DNA from 3 places in the Aquamicrobium soli genome. Region 3 is predicted to be linked to each of the others. Evidence: predicted binding sites of a transcription regulator. Region 3 holds the regulator's gene; each other region holds the start of a gene.

Region 1 (4,133 bases), on a different contig from region 3:
AGCGCCGGCACGTCGGCGATCTCGTAGAATGTGCCGTCGACCTTGACGCGCTGGAAGCCCTTTTTCTGAAGTTCCAGCAACTCCTTGCGGTACTCGCCCTTGCGCCCGCGCACGATGGGGGCGAGCAGGTAAAGCCGCGTGCCTTCCTCCAGCGCCAGCACCCGGTCGACCATCTGCGAGACGGTCTGGCTTTCGATCGGCAGGCCTGTCGCCGGCGAATAGGGAATGCCGACGCGCGCGAACAGAAGCCGCATATAGTCGTAGATTTCCGTGACCGTGCCGACGGTCGAGCGCGGGTTCTTCGAGGTGGTCTTCTGCTCGATGGAGATGGCGGGCGACAGGCCGTCGATCTGGTCGACGTCCGGCTTCTGCATCATCTCAAGGAACTGCCGCGCATAGGCCGACAGGCTCTCGACATAGCGGCGCTGGCCTTCGGCATAGATGGTGTCGAAGGCCAGCGAGGATTTGCCCGAGCCGGACAGGCCGGTCATGACGATGAGCGTGTCACGCGGCAGGTCGAGATCGACATTCTTCAGGTTGTGCTCGCGCGCTCCGCGAATGGACAGGTATTTATGATCGGCCATTGCCGCTCGCCGCCTCAGATTGGAATGTCATGGATCGGCGGGCCGCCGCCAACCCCTCATGTAGGCATTCTCGCCGCCACGTCGAGAGGCCCGGAATTTCTTCATCAGCGTTTAACCGCCTTTCGCGCGGGCGGGCAAGCATAAAGAACAAAAAACGAACGACTACTGACAAGCCGGGGTAGTCGGGGGATCGGGAGCGATCACATTTTGTATCCCGCGCCTTCGCGCTGTTGACGCGGCGGCAGGCGCGGGGCACCATTGGAGCGTCAAGGAAAGTTCGCTTTTAGCCGAACAGGCTCTGGTGAGAGCCGCTTGCGAGGCGCCGCAGGCCGGCGGAGGCGAACTTCAGGCGACGGTGTCCAACGGACAGAAGGAGCGAGGTATGACTCCACCGGACAGTCCCAGCAGGCTCCACGCGATGATGGAGCCACGGCAGGCCTAGCCTACCGGGTTGACACGGTTCAGCCTCAAAGCTGCTTTGCCGATTCCAACAATCAGAGACCATAGTCGGATCGACGGCGCGAGCCGTTAAGGGCATCCGAAATCCAACGCCGGTAAACCACTCCCGGCAAACCGTGATGGGACATCACACAGGCCCCGGCCGCCTGCTCAGGCAGCGGCGGGGCCGTTCTGTATGGCTTGCGGGTAAAGGGAACGCGGACCTGTCGCGAGGCGCCGGGGGTCTGTTCCGCTTTATGGCTGCTGAAAATACCCTTACCGACGGCCACGCGGCTGAAGAGGGCCGGCACCGATATCGACAATGACATTGCCGCTGATATGCACGTCCATGTCGCCGATCTTGAATTGGCCGGGCTTGGTAGTGGCTGGTTCGTCGGGCTCGGGCGCCAGCGGCTTGACGATGCGATACGGCTTGTCGACGCCCGGCAGTGTGCTGTTGGCGGGCGGCGCGGCGTCTTTCGCGAAGGCCGGGACGGCAGCAATCGATAGAGCGATGCAGGCGAACAGGGAAGCGAAGCGGGGCATGCCCGTCAGTATAAAGGACCTGCTTCGGTCCGACCAGCCCGGCCTGCCGCGGTCAGAGCGTGCCCGATCGGGGCTTTCGGGATAATATCTTGACAGAAGGCGAGGGATGTCAGAACATAAAGAGAACAAAAATAGTGTGGGAAAGAGCGCCGAGGGGCGGCGCGGTTGACTGCTGCCCTGTAAGGTGCGGCGAAAGTCTGTTTCGGATGAGCGTGGAGAAGATTCATGGCGGGTAGCGTCAACAAGGTCATTCTGGTGGGCAATCTCGGCGCGGACCCGGAAGTCCGCCGCCTGAACTCGGGTGACATGGTCGTCAATCTGCGCATCGCGACCTCCGAGACTTGGCGCGACAAGAATTCCGGCGAGCGCAAGGAAAAGACCGAGTGGCACCAGGTGGTCATTTTCAACGACAACCTGGGCAAGGTCGCCGAGCAGTACCTCAAGAAGGGCATGAAGGTTTATATCGAAGGCTCCCTGCAGACCCGTAAATGGGAAAAGGACGGCGTCGAGCGGTATTCCACCGAAGTCGTGCTGCAGAAGTTCCGGGGTGAGTTGCAGATGCTCGATGCGCGCGGGCAGGGCGGCGAAGGCGGCCAGGTCGGCAGCTATTCCGGCGGTGGTGGCGGCGGTGGTTACGGGCGCGGCTCGGACTTCGGCCAGTCCGGCCCGAACGATTCCTTCGGCCGTGGCGGTTCCGGCGGCGGCCGCCCGGGCGGCGGTGGCGGCGGTGGTTCTCGCGACCTGGACGACGAAATTCCGTTCTGAGCCGGTTTCATGCCCTGGGTAGGCGGGTGATGCCACCTGGGCGATTGGCTGGTCGGATTTAACGGTCCCCGTCGGTGTGCGGGGGCAACCTTCCTGTGAAGTAACCCCCACCCCTAGCCCCTCCCCACAAGGGGGAGGGGGAACACGGGCCGACAAGCTCTGCGTAGCCGCCGGGTTCTTGGCAGAGCAGCGGCAGAATTCCCCTCCCCCTTGTGGGGAGGGGTTAGGGGTGGGGGTATCTCCCTGTAAACAGCCCCTGCCGTTTGTGCGGTTACATCCGCACCCGTTCCGCCTTCGGGTCGTACATCGGCTTCAACGAGGCCTCGGCCTTGAAGCGCTGGCCGGCGATTTCGACTTCATAGCTTGAGCCCAAAATATCGGCTTCGCTCTCGCCCTTGGACGGCACGTAAGCCATGCCGATGGCGCCGCCGAGGTGGTGGCCGTAATTGCCCGACGTGACGTTGCCGACGATCTTGCCGTCGCGCAGCAGCGCCTCGTTGTGGAAGAGCAGCGGCTGCGGATCGGTGAGGCGGAATTGCACCATCCTGCGCGACAGGCCTTCCTCCTTCTTCTTCAGCACGGCATCGCGGCCGATGAAGTCTCCCTTGCCGGTCTTGACCGCGAAGCCGAGGCCGGCCTCCAGAACATGGTCCTCGTCGGTGATGTCGTGGCCGAAATGGCGGAAGGCCTTTTCGATGCGGCAACTGTCCAGCGTGTGCAGGCCGCACAGCTTGAGGTCGTATTCGCGGCCGGCCTCCTCCAGCGCCTCGAACACGTGCGCCGTCTGGTCGGTGGAGACATAGAGCTCCCAGCCGAGCTCGCCGACATAGGTGACGCGGTGGGCGCGCGCCAGCCCCATGCCGATCTCGATCGTCTGGAAGGTGCCGAACGGATTGTTCTCGTTGGAGAAGTCGTTCGGGCTCACCTTGCGGATCACCTCGCGGGCGCGCGGCCCCATCAGGCACAGCACGGATTCGGCGGCGGTGACGTCGGTGATGACGACGAACTCGTCGCGCAGGTGCTTTCGCAGCCAGGCGAGGTCGCGCTGCAGTGTCGCGCCCGGCACCACCAGGAAGAAGGCCGTCTCCGACAGCCGCGATATGGTCAGGTCGCTTTCGATGCCGCCGCGCTCGTTCAGCATCTGGGTGTAGGTGATCCTGCCCGGCGCAACGTCGATGTCGTTGGCGCACAGCCGTTGCAGGAAGGCTAGCGCGTCGCGACCCTCGACCCTGATCTTGCCGAACGAGGTCATGTCGAACAGGCCGACATTGTTCCTGACCGCCAGATGCTCCTCGCGGTTGTTGTCGAACCAGTTCTGCCGCTTCCAGGAATAGCGGTATTCGCGCTCCTGGCCCTCTCTAGCGAACCAGTTGGCGCGCTCCCAGCCGGCGGTTTCGCCGAACACCGCGCCGCGCGCCTTCAGATGCTCGTGGATGGGCGAACGGCGCACGCCGCGCGCGGTCACCGGCTGGCGGTAGGGGAAATGGTCGGCATAGAGCAGGCCGAGCGTTTCGGTGGAGCGCTGGTAGAGATAGCTCCGGTTGGCCTGGAAGGGCTGCACGCGGCGGATGTCCACGTCCCACAGGTCGAAGGGCGGCTCGCCGTCCTGCATCCATTGCGCCAGCGCCATGCCGGAACCGCCGGAGGACTGGATACCGATGGAGTTGAAGCCGCAGGCGACCCAGAAATTCTTCAGTTGCGGCGCTTCGCCGAGATAGTAGCGGTCGTCCGGGGTAAAGCTTTCCGGCCCGTTGAAGAAGGTGTGGATGCCAGCGTCGGCCAGGAGCGGCATGCGCTTCA
Region 2 (4,133 bases), on a different contig from region 3:
GGCCGAATACCAGAAGAAGCGCAAGGAAGCCGAGCAGGAAGCCGCCGCCATCGTCGAGGCGGCCAAGCGCGAGGCCGAGGCCCTGGCACAGGAAGCCAAGAGCCGTACCGAGGATTACGTGGCCCGCCGCACCGCGGTCGCCGAGCAGAAGATCGCGCAGGCCGAGCGCGAGGCTGTCGCCGAAGTCCGCTCCAGCGCCGTCGAGCTGGCCGTCGAGGCCGCCCGCACGCTGCTTGCGGCCAAGAGCGACGCCAAGGCCGGCGCCGACCTGTTCAAGGCCTCGTTGCAGGAAGTGAAGGCCAAGCTCAACTGAGTTCGGTCAACAGGATTTGAAAAAAAGCCGCTGGATTTTCCGGCGGCTTTTTTGTTGGCGGCGGCATGGCGGTTTTTGTGGCCGGAGCATCTTGCAGCCGGGCGGAATCGTCTGGCGTCGCACAAATGCGGCTGGAACAGGGAGACGGGGCTATCCGGGCGTCCGCCGCTCTATTCTTCGGCAGGTTCGCCGTCACGCCGGAAGGGGGAAAACGAGACGCGGTGCAGCCGGGGAATCGGTCCGTGCGTGTCGATCGCCGCGCGGTGGCGCGCCGTCGCATAGCCCATATGGACCTCGAAGCCGTAGTGCATATGCCGGCTGCCGCAGCAGGTCATCATGCGGTCGCGCATCACCTTGGCAATGATGGAGGCGGCTGCGATCGACTGCGAGCGCTGATCGCCCTTGATGAGTGCCCGGCCTTCGCAGGGCAGGCCAGGTGGCACGTCGCGGCCATCCGCCAGCGCCAGCCTTGCGGGAATCGGCAGGCCGACCAGCGCCCGCCGCATCGCTTCCAGGCTGGCCTTGAGGATGTTGCTGGCATCAATGCCTTCCGCGCAGACCGAGGCCATCGACACGCCGAGCGCGGAGCCGACGATCTTCAGGAATAGCGCCTCGCGCTGCAGGTGGGAGAGGCGCTTGGAATCGTCCAGTCCCTCGGGAATGTTGGCCGGGTCGAGGATGACGGCGGCCGCCACCACCGGGCCGGCGAGCGGCCCGCGCCCGGCCTCGTCCATGCCGGCGACCGGCCATAACCCGCTGGCCATCGCCTTCGTCTCGAAGGAAAAGTCGGGTTTTTCCACGATCTCGAAGAGAGGCGGAGAATCGGAACGCGCGCGAGCCATGATGCGGCGAGACTCGCATCGGAACCGATTCTCCGCAAGCCTTTCCGGCCGCTCGGGGCAGCGAGCCGGAAAGGCACCGTCTACTGGCCGGGGAGGGGCCGGACGGATTCCTTTCATCATCCCTGCCGCGGGCGGCAGGGGCCGTTCAAAGCAGCATCAACTGTTCGTTCTCGCGGGCGGCCGCGACGAACTGGTCGGTCCTGAGCGTCCGCCGTTCGAGGTTGAGCCCCAGCCGCCTGGCCGTCAGTTCGAAGCGCCTGCCGATCTGCCAGGCATAGGGACCGGCGCCCTTCATGCGCTTGCCCCATTCCGAATCGTAGTCCTTGCCGTCGCGCATCGAACGGATCAGCGACATGACGTGGCGGTAGCGATCCGGGTAATGGCGCAGCAGCCAGTCCTTGAAGATCGGCGACACTTCGAGCGGCAGGCGCAGCACCACATAGCCCGCCTCCCGCGCGCCGGCGGCGCGGGCGGAATCGAGGATGCGCTCCATCTCGGCATCGGTGAGGCTAGGGATGATCGGCGCCACCATCACCGAGGCGGGGATGCCGGCGTCCGAAAGCTGGCGGATCGCTTCCAGCCGCTTGGTCGGCGTCGAGGCGCGCGGCTCCATGGTGCGCGCCAGCATCCGGTCCATCGTTGTCACCGACAGCGCCACCTTGGCCAGCCCGCGCTCGGCCATGCGCGACAGGATGTCGATGTCGCGCGTTACCAGCGCCGATTTGGTGACGATGCCGACCGGGTGGCCGCGCGCCTCCAGCACTTCGAGGATTTCGCGCATGATGCGGTAGCGCTTCTCGATCGGCTGGTAGGGGTCGGTATTGGTGCCGATGGCGATGGTGCGCGGCTGATAGCCTTCCTTCGACAATTCTTTGTCGAGCAGCCGCGCCGCATCCGGCTTGGCGAACAGCTTGGATTCGAAATCGAGCCCCGGCGACAGGCCCATATAGCTGTGCGTGGGGCGGGCGAAGCAGTAGACGCAGCCATGCTCGCAGCCGCGATAGGGATTGATCGAGCGGTCGAAGGAAATATCGGGCGACGTGTTGCGGGTGATGATGGTGCGCGGCTTTTCCACCTGCACCTCGGTCTTGAACGGCGGCAGCTCCTCGATGCTGTCCCAGCCGTCATCGAAGACATGGCGGCTGACCGGCTCGAAACGGCCGGACGGGTTGATCCCGGCCGCGCGTCCGCGATTGCGGTCCGGCCGCACCCGCACGCCGCTCTGTTCGATCATCGCATTGGCCATTTCGGCCCTTCCTGTCGTGAAAGCTGCAATGTCTGCGCGCACGATCTGTTCCATTTTCGCCCTCTCGAAGGGGTTCTCGGCAGGCTGGCGAATCGCTGTTCTCATGAAATTATTCCTATTTCGGAAATGAGAACAAATCAAGAACTTTGATGCGCGCGAACGCATGCGCGCCGAGGCTGGCGCCAGGAAGTCTCGCGGGAGGGGAGGGGTCAGCCGGCTGGCCGGCTCACCAGGGCCATTCGCCCCTGCCGAGCGCGGCTATGGCGCCGACGATGCGGGTAAAGCTCGCTTCGGCCCGGCGCACGCTGTGGCGGGCGCGCAGATAGCTGTGCACGAGGCCCTGTTCCTCGTGCCAGAAGGCCTTGCCGCCGGCGGCGACGATGCGGTCGCGATAGGTTTCGCCATCGGAGGAAAGCGGGTCGCATTCAGCGGTGATCGCCACGGTAGGAGGCAGGCCGGAAAAATCCGTATCGGCAAGCGGGGCGAGGGTCGGATCGGCGTCCTCTTGCGGGTCGCCCCCTCTTGCCTGCCGGTAGAACTCGAGGTCGCGCATGTTAAGCATCGGCGCCTCGGCGTGGCGGACATAGGAGCCGCGCGAGGTATCGCCGCCCAGCCCCGGATAGATCAGCACCTGCCCGGCCGGGCGGCGGGGATGGCCGCGTGTGGCGTGGCTGACGGCGGCCGCCAGGTTGCCGCCGGCCGAATCGCCGGCCAGCACCATCGGCTGCGCATAGGCCGAAATCGCCCATTCGAAGGCTGCCAGCGCATCGTCGAAGGCGGCCGGATGCCTGTGCTCGGGCGCAAGGCGGTAATCCACGGATACCACCGTGTAGCCCGTGCGCCCGCAAAGCTCGGCGCAGACATCGTCATGGCTGTCCAGCCCGCCGAGGATGAAGCCGCCGCCATGGAAGTAGAGAACGACCGCCGGACCATCGGACGGCCCGGGACGGTAGAGGCGGACAGGGATGGAGCGGCCGGGGGCCTCGATCGCCATGGTCTCGGCCGCCACGCCCTCAGGGTAGCCGGCGAAGAACTCGCGACACATCCGGTCGTAGATTTCCCGCTGCCGCTCGATCGTGTAATCGACCGTCTCCGGCGGATACCAGGCACTGGTGCGCTCGATGAACGCCCAGGTCTCGGCATCGATCAGCTTTCGATAGTCGGTCATGGCCAGTCCGATCCCGGCGTCCGGCAGAAGAGCCTACTTGCCCTTCCACACCGGGTCGCGTTTTTCGGCAAAGGCCTTGAAGCCTTCCATGTTGTCTTCCGAGGCGTAAAGCTCGTCGACGGTGCGGAACTTGCGCTTGGTGATCCAGTTCATGGCGTCCTGGAACTCCATCGCCTCGGCCTTGCGCGCCACTTCCTTGATGGAGGCGAACACCAGCGGCGGCCCGCCGGCGAGAAGGCGGGCGATCTCCCAGACGCGATCCTCCAGCTTTTCCTTGGGCAGCACCTCGTTGACCAGCCCCCAGCGATGGGCTTCCTCGACGTCCATCCAGCGGCCGGTGAACAGAAGGTCCATGGCGACATGGTAGGGAATGCGCTTCGGCAGCTTGATCGTCGCCGCGTCGGCCAGCGTGCCGGCGCGGATTTCCGGCAGCGCGAAGGAGGAATGGTCGGAGGCGTAGATGAGGTCGCAGGACAGCGCCAGTTCGAAGCCGCCGCCCACCGCCATGCCGTTCACGCAGGCGATCACCGGCTTGTTGAGGTCGCGCAGTTCCTGCAGGCCGGC
Region 3 (4,133 bases):
TGGTGCCGGTGTTCCTTTCGGTCGGCGTGGTCGGCTATTTTTCGCTTGCCGGCGAACCGGATTTTTATCGGCCGGCAGCGCTGGCGCTGCTGCTGGCCCTCGTGGCCTGGGTTGCCCGGAACCGGCCGAAGACGCATCTGTGCCTGCTGGCGGCTCTCCTGTGCGTGCTCGGTTTCCTCGCGGCCAAGGCCGAGACCTGGCGCGCGGCGACGCCGATGCTCGGGTCGGAAATCTCGACGCGCCTGACGGGACGGGTCGTTGCCATCGACCACATGGAAAGCGGCCGCGTGCGGCTGACCCTCGACGTGCTTTCGACGGCGAGGCCGACCTTGCGCTACGCTCCCGAACGCGTGCGCGTTTCGGCGCGGGCGCTGCCCAAGGGAGCCCGCGCCGGCTCGACGATCAGCGGCACCGTGCGGCTGCTGCCGCCGACCGGGCCGATCCGCCCGGGAAGCTACGACTACTCGTTCCAGAGCTATTTCGACGGGATCGGCGCCAGCGGGTTTTTCATGAGCAACCCCAGCCTGGCCGAGGAGCGGCCGATGCCGTTTTCTGCGCGGCTGTCGGCGATGGTGGAAAATGCGCGCGAGGCGATCGCCGGCCATATCCGCGAAAGCGTCGGCGGTGCGGAAGGCGAGATTGCGGCGGCACTGATCGTCGGGGTACGCGCCGGCATTCCCGAAGCCGTCAACGAGGCGATGCGCAAGACCGGCATCTATCACATCATCTCGATTTCCGGCCTGCACATGGCGCTGGTGGCCGGCATCGTCATGGCGATGATGCGCGGGGCGTTCGCGCTGTTTCCGGATTTTTCCTCGCGCCACGCGGTGAAGAAGATCGCCGCCGCCGTCGCGCTGCTGTCCGTCGCCGCCTATCTGGTGATTTCCGGCGTGGTGGTGGCGGCCGAGCGCAGCTTCATCATGCTGGCGGTCATGCTCACGGCGGTGCTGTTCGACCGGGCGGCCCTGACCATGCGCAACCTGGCGATCTCGGCCATCGCCGTCATCGCCGTATCCCCGCATGAGGTGGTCGGGCCGAGCTTCCAGATGTCGTTTGCGGCAACGGCCGCGCTGGTGGGCGCCTATGCCGGCTGGTCTGATTACCGCGCCGGCAAGACGACCGCTTCGCCGCCGCGCCGCTCGCTCCCCGGCTGGCTGTCGCGCAAATTCGCTGGCGGCATGGCCGGTCTCGCCGTGACCTCGATCGTCGCCGGGGGTGCTACGACGCTTTACGCCATGTGGCATTTCCAGCGCGTGGCGCCGCTCAGCCTGCTTGCCAACCTTGCCATCATGCCGATCGTCTCGGCGGTCGTCATGCCGTTCGCCGTCCTCTCCTCGCTGGCGATGCCGTTCGGGCTCGACTGGCCGTTCCTCTACGTGATGGGCAAGGGGCTTTCCGCCATGATCGTTCTCGCCGAATGGATCGCGGCGCGCTCGCCCGTCGATGCGGTCGGGCTGGTGTCGGGGGAGGCGGTGCTTTTCGTCACCATCGCGCTGGTCATCGCCACGATGGCCACGACATGGCTGAGGTGGGCGGCGCTTCCCTTTGCGCTTGCCGGCTTGCTCGCGATCCCGGCCGTGCGAACGCCCGATGTCCTCGTTTCGGAAGACGGCCGGTTGGTCGCGCTACCGATCGGCGGCGGCGAACTGGCGCTCAACCGGCCGCGCGCCAGCGAATTCACCATCGACAACTGGCGCCGCGCGCTCGACGCCGAAACCGTGATTGCGCCAGCACCGGCCAAGGCCTCAGCTTTTGACCTGGAAGACAGCATCGAATTGCCGGAAGGAACGCCGTTCCTGTGCGCGGACGGCCTGTGCGTGGCCAGGCACGGCAACGGCCCGATCGTCGCCCATGCCGACAGTGCGGCCGCCGCCAAGCCGGCCTGCGCTTTCGCCGCGCTCATCGTTATCGCCGACGCCACGGCCGCCGATCCCTGTCGCGATCCGCTGGTCGCGGTCGTCACCGCGCGCGACCTCGCACGCTCCGGCAGCGCCGAGATTTTCCTTGATCGGCAGTCTGCCGCGGCGCCCGCCGAGATCCGCTATGCGGTCGAGGAAAACTACCGGCCATGGCATCGCCAGCGGGCTTTTTCCCGCGAGGCGCGCGGCCGGCCGCCCTACGATGCGAAAGCCGGGCGCAAAACGCCGCGACGCCAAGGCATTAAAGGCACGGGATCCAGCCAGAAACCGTAAGGCGGCGCCAGATGCCAGCGCCTAACCGCACAACGGTCAGTAGCGGCGGATCAGCCCGACCAGCTTGCCCTGGATCTTGACCCGGTCCGGACCGAAGATCCGCGTCTCGTAGGCCGGGTTGGCGGCCTCGAGCGCGATGGAGGCGCCCTTGCGGCGGAAGCGCTTCAGCGTCGCTTCCTCCTCGTCCACAAGGGCCACGATGATTTCGCCGGGATTGGCGGTGCTGGCGTTGCGGATGATGACCGTGTCGCCGTCGAAGATGCCGGCCTCGATCATCGAGTCACCCTTGACCTCGAGCGCGTAATGCTCGCCGCCCATGATCATGTCCGGCGGCACCGAGATGGAGTGGGTCTTGTGCTGGATGGCGTCGATCGGCACGCCGGCGGCGATGCGACCCATGACCGGGATCGATACGCTGGCGGCTTCGTCGTCATTGCCGGCCGTCTGCATCCGCGAGGGCCTGGAAAGCTTGCCGGCGTCGCCTGCACGCTGGCTGGCGGAAGCCGGGGCGGGCTGGCCCAGGCTGCCCTGGATGACGCTCGGCGAGAATTTGCGGGCCGCATTGAAGCCGGGAGTCAGCGAATCGGGCAGGCGCAGCACCTCCAGCGCCCGCGCCCGGTTGGGCAGGCGGCGGATGAAGCCGCGCTCCTCCAGTGCGGTGATCAAGCGGTGGATACCGGATTTGGAAGCAAGATCGAGCGCCTCCTTCATCTCGTCGAAGGAAGGGGGAATGCCGCTTTCCTTGAGCCGTTCATTGATGAAAAGAAGCAGTTCATGTTGCTTACGCGTCAGCATCGCGGCCCCCGGTGCCGTTCGAATCCGGAATCGAAAAACAAACCATGAACAGACACTATCTGTTCCAGTTGTGTTCCGCAACCGTTTAAATTTTAATGAATATGTTGGTGATTTGTTCAGCGTAGCATGAGGACGCGGCAGTTGGCGCCGGCCTCTGCGGCGGGCGCGAAGGGCTCGCGCACGATCAGGCCCTCGGCGTCGGCCAGGCGCCGCAGCATCGAGGAATCCTGCAGGCCGAGCGGCGTGGCGGTGAGAAGGCCGGCCTCCTCGCGAACGCAGGCGCGGACGTAATCCTGCCGCCGGTCGTTTGCCGCCATCGCCGCGCCGAGCCGCGCCTCGCGCATGTCGGGGCGGTACCGGCGGCCGCCGAGGCGGGCCAGCAACGGTTTCAGGAACAGCTGCGAGCAGACCAGGCTTGCCACCGGGTTGCCGGGCAGGCCGATGCAGCGCATGGCGCCGAGGCGGCCCGACATCAACGGCTTGCCGGGACGCATCGCCACCTTCCAGAAGTCGAGCGTCATGCCTTCGCCGGTAAGCACGTCGTGGATGAGATCGAGGTCGCCGACGGAAGCGCCGCCGAGCGTCACCAGCACGTCGGCCTTTGCTGCCACGGCCTGCCTGACGCGCGCAGCGATGTCTTCCTTGCGGTCGGCCGCGATACCGAGGTCGATCGCGCGAGCGCCGACCGAGTGCGCGACTGCGGCCACGCCATAGGCGTTGGAGGAAATGATCTGGCCGGGCGCCAGTTCGCTGCCGGGCGTACGCAGTTCGTCGCCGGTGGCGATCACGGCGACCAGCGGCCGCCGCACCACGCTGAGGTAGGGGTGGTTGGCCGACGCCGCCAGCGCCAGGGCGGCGGGATCGAGCAGGCGGCCCTTTTCCAGAAGCAGGTCGCCCTCGGCAAAATCCAGCCCGGCCTTGCGGACATTGGCGCCATGGGCCGTCGCCTCGACCACTTCGATCGCACCATTGCCGAGGTCGCGGGTGTCTTCCTGGATGACGACGGTGTCGGTGCCGGCGGGCAACGGCGCGCCGGTGAAGATGCGCACGGCCTCGCCCCCGGCCGGGGTGCCGGTAAAGCCATGTCCGGCGGGAGCCGTGCCGATGACCGACAGGCGTGCCGGCAGCGTGCCGATGTCGGCGGCG

The links. Region 3 encodes LexA, which represses DNA repair genes until DNA is damaged. Its sites were predicted from a motif close to TGTTCNNNNTGTGTTCNG; they were not measured.
Region 1: a site for LexA is predicted at 1,679-1,696, ahead of ssb (single-stranded DNA-binding protein). Genes of this name have one in related genera too.
Region 2: a site for LexA is predicted at 2,530-2,547, ahead of ACFOHJ_RS21595 (PA0069 family radical SAM protein). Genes of this name have one in related genera too.

The regions. Positions count from the first base shown of each region.
Region 1 is NZ_JBHRTK010000016.1:170,327-174,459, forward strand. It holds gene uvrA (excinuclease ABC subunit UvrA) at 1-584, opposite strand, end outside; gene ACFOHJ_RS17385 (hypothetical protein) at 1,299-1,568, opposite strand; gene ssb (single-stranded DNA-binding protein) at 1,794-2,333, shown strand; gene ACFOHJ_RS17395 (GcvT family protein) at 2,605-4,133, opposite strand, start outside.
Region 2 is NZ_JBHRTK010000028.1:239,409-243,541, reverse strand. It holds gene ACFOHJ_RS21605 (F0F1 ATP synthase subunit B) at 1-313, shown strand, start outside; gene ACFOHJ_RS21600 (ribonuclease HII) at 484-1,155, opposite strand; gene ACFOHJ_RS21595 (PA0069 family radical SAM protein) at 1,301-2,455, opposite strand; gene ACFOHJ_RS21590 (alpha/beta hydrolase) at 2,628-3,569, opposite strand; gene ACFOHJ_RS21585 (carnitinyl-CoA dehydratase) at 3,603-4,133, opposite strand, start outside.
Region 3 is NZ_JBHRTK010000015.1:133,702-137,834, forward strand. It holds gene ACFOHJ_RS16185 (ComEC/Rec2 family competence protein) at 1-2,192, shown strand, start outside; gene lexA (transcriptional repressor LexA) at 2,229-2,987, opposite strand; gene ACFOHJ_RS16195 (molybdopterin molybdotransferase MoeA) at 3,104-4,133, opposite strand, start outside.